Regions from separate parts of the Amycolatopsis sp. NPDC051758 genome, predicted to be linked through region 3. Evidence: riboswitches for the same ligand, from Rfam matches in the RefSeq annotation. Region 3 holds a riboswitch; each other region holds the start of a gene.
The links. Region 3 has a riboswitch for thiamine pyrophosphate ahead of ACIA5G_RS41825 (thiamine ABC transporter substrate binding subunit). Riboswitches for the same ligand answer to the same signal wherever they lie in the genome.

Region 1 (2,256 bases), on a different contig from region 3:
GAACGGCGCCTCGCCGCAGAGCTTTTCCTCGAGCTCGACGTTCTCCTTGATCTTGTGCATCGGCACGTGGCCGGGGCCTTCGATCATCACCTGGACGTTGTGGGAACGCGCGATGTGGGTCAGCTCGCCGAGGGTTTCGAGCTCGGCGAACTGGGCGCGGTCGTTGGCGTCGGCGATCGAGCCGGGGCGCAGGCCGTCGCCCAGGGAGAACGTGACGTCGTACTGCCGCAGGATCTCGCAGAGTTCCTCGAAATGCGTGTACAGGAACGACTCCTGGTGGTGCGCGAGGCACCACGCGGCCATGATCGAGCCGCCGCGGCTGACGATCCCGGTGACGCGCCGCGCGGTCAGCGGGATGTAGCGCAGCAGCACACCGGCGTGCACGGTGACGTAGTCGACACCCTGCTCGCACTGCTCGATGATGGTGTCGCGGTAGACCTCCCACGACAGCTTTTCCGGTTCCCCGTCGACCTTTTCGAGCGCCTGGTAGATCGGCACGGTGCCGACCGGGACCGGCGAGTTGCGGACGATCCACTCGCGCGTCTCGTGGATCCGCTTGCCGGTGGAGAGGTCCATGATCGTGTCGGCGCCCCAGCGGGTCGCCCACACCATCTTGTCGACCTCTTCCTCGACCGACGACCAGACGGCCGAGTTGCCCATGTTGGCGTTGATCTTCACCAGGAAGTTCTTGCCGATGATCATCGGTTCGGACTCGGGGTGCTTGCGGTTGACCGGGATCACCGCGCGGCCGCTCGCGACCTCGGTGCGCACGAACTCCGGCTCGACACGCTCGCGGGCCGCGATGTACTCCATTTCCCGCGTGATGACACCCTGTTTCGCCCAGCCGAGCTGGGTGTTGTGCTCACGCCCGTCGGCCCAGCCGGCCCGCAGCCGGTGGAGTCCACTGTGGACGTTGATCTCGGCATCGGGATCAGTGTACGGGCCCGAAGTGTCGTAGACGTCGAAGTGTTCGCCGTTCGAGAGGTCGATCCGGCGTGCCGAAACCCGAAGCCCGGATTCGGTCTGGTGGTACACCTTGTGCGATCCGGTGATCGGACCCGTGGTGACGGAGACGTGCTTCTTTTGGGCAGCAGAGCTTTCCAGCGTTGTCAACGACTTTCACTCCCTACGCCGGCATTACCCGGTCAGGTTCATGCGGTCGGTGACGCCTGCGAAACGCAAGTCACCCTCTCAGCCCGCCATGGCGCGAGCTCCCGCGTTGGTGTTGTGCCTCCGACCATGCCACGCCGGGGCGACATACTCAAGTCCGCTCACCTCACCCGACCAGTTCGGCGGGTGTCGCGTAGACGTCGACCATGGCTCCGTTGCGCAGCACGGTGATCGGCAACGGGGTGCCGATCACTTCCGCGAACAGCTGCCGCTGGATGCCCTGCGCGTCCGAGACGCGGGTGCGCCCGACGGTCAGCACGAGGTCGCCGGCTTTGAGACCCGCTCGGTCCGCGGGCCCGCCGGAGACGACTTCGTGCACCCGGAGCCCGGCGCTCTGGCCGGTGCGCTCGGCGATGTCGTCCGGCAGCGGCGCGGGCACGCCGACGACGCCGAGGTACGCCCGCCGCACCCGGCCTTCGACGACGAGCGTGTTGATGATCCGCCGCGTCGTCGTGTTGATCGGCACCGCGAGCCCGAGCCCGAACCCGGCGACCGCGGTGTTGATCCCGATGACCCGGCCGGCGGAGTCCGCGAGCGCACCGCCGGAGTTGCCCGGGTTGAGCGCGGCGTCGGTCTGGATGACGTCTTCGATCACGCGCCCGGCGCGGCCGTGGCGCACCGGGAGAGCTCGGCCCAGCGCGCTGACGACGCCCGCGGTGACGGTGCCGGAGAAGCCGAGCGGGCTGCCGATGGCCACCACGAGCTGCCCGACGACGAGGTCGTCGGCGTCCCCGAGCTCGGCGGCCGACGGCGTCTCGCCGCGCGCCCGCAGCACGGCGAGATCGGACAGCGGGTCGGCGCCGATGACGTCGAAGGGCACCTCGCTGCCGTCGGCGAAGGTCGCGACGCCGTTTTGGTTCCCATCAACGACGTGCGCGTTGGTGAGCAGGTGGCCGTCGTCGGCGAAGACGACCGCGGAGCCGCTGCCGCGCCCGAGCTGGACCCCGGCGACGTGCGGGGTGACGGTCTTCGCGACCGTGCTGACGGCGCGCGAGTAGGCGTCCATCGCCTCGTCCATGAATGCACCTCGATTACACCGTTGCAGGTAATACAAGTCTGCGCCTGGAAAGGCGGGAAGTCCGTTCG
Region 2 (2,256 bases), on a different contig from region 3:
CCGCGCGGGACGAGGTAGATCGGCCGGCCCTCGACCACGGCCCGCACGGTGTGCGTGGGCGGCGGCAGGCAGCCGCGACGCGGTTTGAGCCGGAGGATCTCACCCTTGAGCGGGCGGACGGCGTCGGCGAGCTGCGGGTGCAATCGTCCGGTCCAGGCGCCCGCCGCGAGCACGACGGCCTCGGCGTCCGGGATGCTTCCGACCCGCTCGCGGACGAACCGGACGTCTCGCTTCTGGCAGGCCGCGTACAGGGCGTGGAGCAGTTTCCGGTTGTCCACCGCCAGGTCGCCGGGCACGTGGAGTCCACTTCGGACGGACCCGACCCCGGGTTCGAGCCGCTTGGCCTCCCGGCCGGTGAGCCGCTCCGCCACGCGGCCGATCGAGTGCAGGTAACCGGCGAGGATGTCGAGGTGCCCGGCGTCGGCGCTGTCGAACGCGACGACGAGCGTCCCGTGTGCCGCCAGGCCCGGGTCGACGCCTTCCTGCGCGAGGTCGCTCGCGAAGCCGGGCCAGCGCCTGAGCGACTCCTCGCCGAGGATGAGCACGTCTTCCTCACCCGGCCAGGCCTCGGTGACCGGGGCGAGCATGCCCCCGGCCAGCCAGGACGCACCGCCGCGGACGGGCTCGGGGTCGTAGACGGTGACGGGGTGGCCGCGGCCGGCCGCACGCCACGCGGCGGCGAGGCCGATCACGCCGCCGCCCACCACTGCCAGGTTCGTCATGGGATCACGCTCCCTGCGCCGGCATGACCCGGATCAGGTTCCACGGTCGGAGCGGCAGCTCCCTCTCAGCCCGTGCCTCGGGCTCCCGTGCGGACCCGTCCACCCTAGCTCGCGAGGTACGGTCGCCGCTATGCCCGCCCTCTCCGGTGACAAGATCCGCGCCCGCCTCGACAGCGCGCGCCTGTACCTGTGCACGGACGCCCGCACGGCCCGCGGTGACCTCGCTTCGTTCGCCGACGCGGCCCTGTCCGGCGGCGTCGACATCATCCAGCTGCGCGACAAGACCGGTCTTTTGGAGGCCGCCGGCGAGATCGCGGCCCTGGAGGTGCTGGCCGAGGCGTGCGAGCGCCACGGAGCGCTGCTGTCGGTGAACGACCGCGCGGACGTGGCACTGGCGGTCGGCGCGGACGTGCTCCACCTGGGCCAGGACGACATCCCGGTGCCACTGGCCCGGCGGATCCTCGGTGACGACGTGGTGATCGGGCGGTCGACGCATTCGGCTTCGCAAGCCTCGGCGGCGGCTTCGGAGGCGGGAGTGGATTACTTCTGCACGGGTCCGTGCTGGCCGACGCCGACGAAGCCGGGACGCTCGGCGCCTGGCCTGGACCTGGTGCGTTCAACGGCGGCTTCGGCGCCTTCGCGGCCTTGGTTCGCGATCGGCGGGATCGACTTGCCGCGGCTGCCGGAGGTGCTGGCGGCGGGGGCGTCGCGGATCGTGGTGGTCCGGGCGATCACGGAGGCCGAAGACCCGGCGGCCGCGGCGCGCGAGCTGCGGGCCCGCCTCCCCTGATTCGAATGCCATGAAGGGCACCTTCAGGGCTCATATGTCCCTGAAGGTGCCCTTCGTGGCAGTTACGGGGTCGGGGTGGACGCCGCGCCCTGGCTGGTGGGCGGAGCCGAGGTCGTCGGCTGCTGGGCCGTTGTGCTCGGCGTGGTCGGGGTGGTCGTCGGCGAGTCCGTCGAGGTTGTCGGCGGGGCCGACGTCTCCGTCGTCGTCTCGGTGCTCGGCGTGGGCGAGTTCTGGGTGTCCTCGGTCGACGTCGAAGGTGTGGTCGACGGAGTCTTGTCCGTCTGAGCCCCGCCGCCGCCGAAGATCTTGCCGATGCCGGCTCCCGTGCCGCCCGCCACGCGGCCGCCCGTGGCCGCGTCGACGCCGACTATCGCCAGGATCGCCACCGCGAACGCCGCCACACTGGTGCCGATGATCAACGGCCAGCGCAGTTTCCGCAGTCGCGAAGGCTCCTCCGGGGGCGGGCCGTCTTCGGGACGGGGCAACTGGACCGTCGGCTGCTCGGTCAGCGCCACTTCGGAACCGGGCCCGCCGCGCCGGCGGATCCCGGACGTCGCCAGCTGCCGCGCCTTGAGCGCGGCCTCGCGGGTGCGCTGCAGCGAGCGCAGGTAGATCTCGCCGCCGACCGTCGTGATCACACTCGCCACACCCGCGCCGACCACGGTGCCCGCCACGCCGAGTGTCGACCCCAGCAGCGCTGCCGTCACCGCCGCCAGCGCCGCCGCCATCACCTGCGCGATGCGC
Region 3 (2,256 bases):
GTGTCGAGCAGCGCCTTCGTCCGCGGCTTCCCGTCGTCACCCACCTCGGCGGCCGGCGACGACGCGTACGAGACGACGATCGGCCGCGGCCCCTTGCCGGACGAGCCGGAGAACTCCTTGGTGTAGGCCTCTTCCCAGCCGCTGACCACCTTGAGGCCGTTGGCCTTCAGCTTGGTCCAGTAGTCCTTCCAGCCGGCTTCGCCGTACTTGGCGATGGTGCCGAGGAAGAACGCCAGGCCGGGTGAAGCCGTCGCCGGGTCCTCGGCGACCAGCAGGTCCTTGTACTTCGGGTCGGCGAGGTCGTCGTACGACTCCGGCGCCGCGATCCCCTTGCTCGTGAAGTAGTTCGTGTCCACGTTGACGCAGACGTCACCGACGTCGACCGCGGAGAGCCGGTGCTCGGGGTCGACGGCGTACCGCTGCGGCCCGCGGTCGGCCTCCGGGCTGGTGTAGGGCTCGAAGACACCCTCGGCGAGCGCGCGCGAGGCGAACGTCGAGTCGACGCCGTACGCGACGTCGCCGACCGGGTTGGCCTTGGTCAGCACGAGCTTGTTGGTCAGCGAGCCGGCGTCGCCCTGCTTGAGCACGGAGATCTTGATGCCCGACTGCTTCTGGAAGGCGTCGAGCACCTCCTGCGGGGCCAGGAAGGAGTCGTGCGTCACGAGGGTCACGGTGGGCGTCTGCTGCGTGCCACCGTCACCTTCCGACAGCGAGCACGCCGCTGTGACGGCACCGACGGCGGCGATGGCCGTCGCGGCGCGAACAGCCCTGCGTTTCATCTACCCTCCTGCACTTCGCCGGACGAGGAGGAGAAGCCCTCCCTTCGCCGGCATGATCCGGTCAGGTGCGAACGGTCGCGGGGTGACCCGCCTCTCAGCCCGGCTGACCGGACTCCCGTGGCAACCGTGCAGCGTAGTCCAGGACGTACGACCATGGAGCCATGACGGAAATCTTGAGCGAAGATCAAGCCGACCAGCGGCTGAGCCCGGGCTGGACCCGCAACGGCGCCGTGATCTCCCGCGAGGTGGAGCTGGCGAGCTTCTCCCAGGCGATCGAGGTGGTGGACCGCGTCGCGGTGCTCGCCGAGGCCGCCGACCACCACCCGGACATCGACATCCGCTGGCGCACGCTGACGTTCCGGCTCAGCACCCACTCCGCGGGCGGCCTGACCGCGAAGGACTTCTCACTGGCGGACGAGATCGACTCGGTGCTCGGCGCCTTGTGATCCTGGTAACGCTGAGTGCACCTTTGCCGGGTTTCGGCGTCTCTCGGTAAACAGCTTTGTTATGGAGGGACGGCATGACCCAGGCGATCGTGGTGGGAACGGCGGCATTCGCGTCGATGGTGGCGGCGGCCGGCGGGGTGCTCTGGTTCACCGTCCGCAACCGCCGTCACTCGGATGGCTGAGTGGCGTTTCCGCTGGTCAGCGGCATGCTGCGGTGAGCTTGATCACAGCTGCTAACGAACAGCATGGTCAACGCGCTGAACCCGCGAAAGCATCGGTTTCGGCCCTAGGAAATGCCATGAACAGCACCGCCTCCCTCACCCCCGCCCAGCGCGCCTGGATCAACACCCTCGCCCCCGCGGTGGTGCTGATCGCCATCGCCCTGATGGGTCTCCTCGGCTAGTCCAAGCCGTCGACGAGCAGCAATCGCCGGTCGAGCGCCGTCTCCCTGATCGCCAGCGCGGCGGCGTATTCGGCCGAGGTGTACCAGCGTTCCGCCGTTTCGCGGTCCGGGAACTCGACGATGATCACCTTCTTGTCGGAGTCCCCTTCGAGCACGGTCGGTGTTGCGCCGCGGGCGAGGTAGCGGCCCTGGTGGGCTTCGATCGACGCTTGGGCGAGTTCGCGGTAACGCTGCGCTCGGGCTTCGTCGAGGATCCGGACCTCGGAGATCACGTAGGCACTCACGGCTTCGAGCGTGGCAGAACCGCCCAGGTGGAGCGTGGTGCCGTCACTACCCGGTTGGCCGGATCGTCTCCGGCGGCGGGAACTCCGCCGGGGTGTCGCCGACCGTCCAGTACTCCAGCCCCGACAGGCGGCCGTCGTCGACGAACACGATGAGCCCGCCGTCCGCGACGTCGACCTCGACGGCCACCCGGCCGTCGACGTCGGCCACCGGAGCCGCGGCGTCCACGGCAAGATCGATCGTGGGACACCCGCAGGCACACCGGCCGGTCACCCGAGCCGTGCGCGCCTGGACGCGGAGTTCCGCCGCGCCGGGAAAGTCCGTGGCCAGCAACAGGTCCAGGACC

Region 1: linked by a shared signal. The riboswitch ahead of thiC (phosphomethylpyrimidine synthase ThiC) and the one ahead of ACIA5G_RS41825 (thiamine ABC transporter substrate binding subunit) in region 3 are both predicted to bind thiamine pyrophosphate.
Region 2: linked by a shared signal. The riboswitch ahead of thiO (glycine oxidase ThiO) and the one ahead of ACIA5G_RS41825 (thiamine ABC transporter substrate binding subunit) in region 3 are both predicted to bind thiamine pyrophosphate.

What each region holds. Positions count from the first base shown of each region.
Region 1 is NZ_JBITCJ010000001.1:924,889-927,144, reverse strand. It holds gene thiC (phosphomethylpyrimidine synthase ThiC) at 1-1,113, opposite strand, end outside; TPP riboswitch at 1,107-1,228, opposite strand; gene ACIA5G_RS04840 (S1C family serine protease) at 1,277-2,188, opposite strand.
Region 2 is NZ_JBITCJ010000001.1:934,833-937,088, forward strand. It holds gene thiO (glycine oxidase ThiO) at 1-722, opposite strand, end outside; TPP riboswitch at 716-821, opposite strand; gene thiE (thiamine phosphate synthase) at 853-1,512, shown strand; gene ACIA5G_RS04900 (hypothetical protein) at 1,575-2,256, opposite strand, start outside.
Region 3 is NZ_JBITCJ010000011.1:391,540-393,795, reverse strand. It holds gene ACIA5G_RS41825 (thiamine ABC transporter substrate binding subunit) at 1-779, opposite strand, end outside; TPP riboswitch at 801-908, opposite strand; gene ACIA5G_RS41820 (4a-hydroxytetrahydrobiopterin dehydratase) at 941-1,225, shown strand; gene ACIA5G_RS41815 (DUF1330 domain-containing protein) at 1,625-1,912, opposite strand; gene ACIA5G_RS41810 (hypothetical protein) at 1,959-2,138, opposite strand.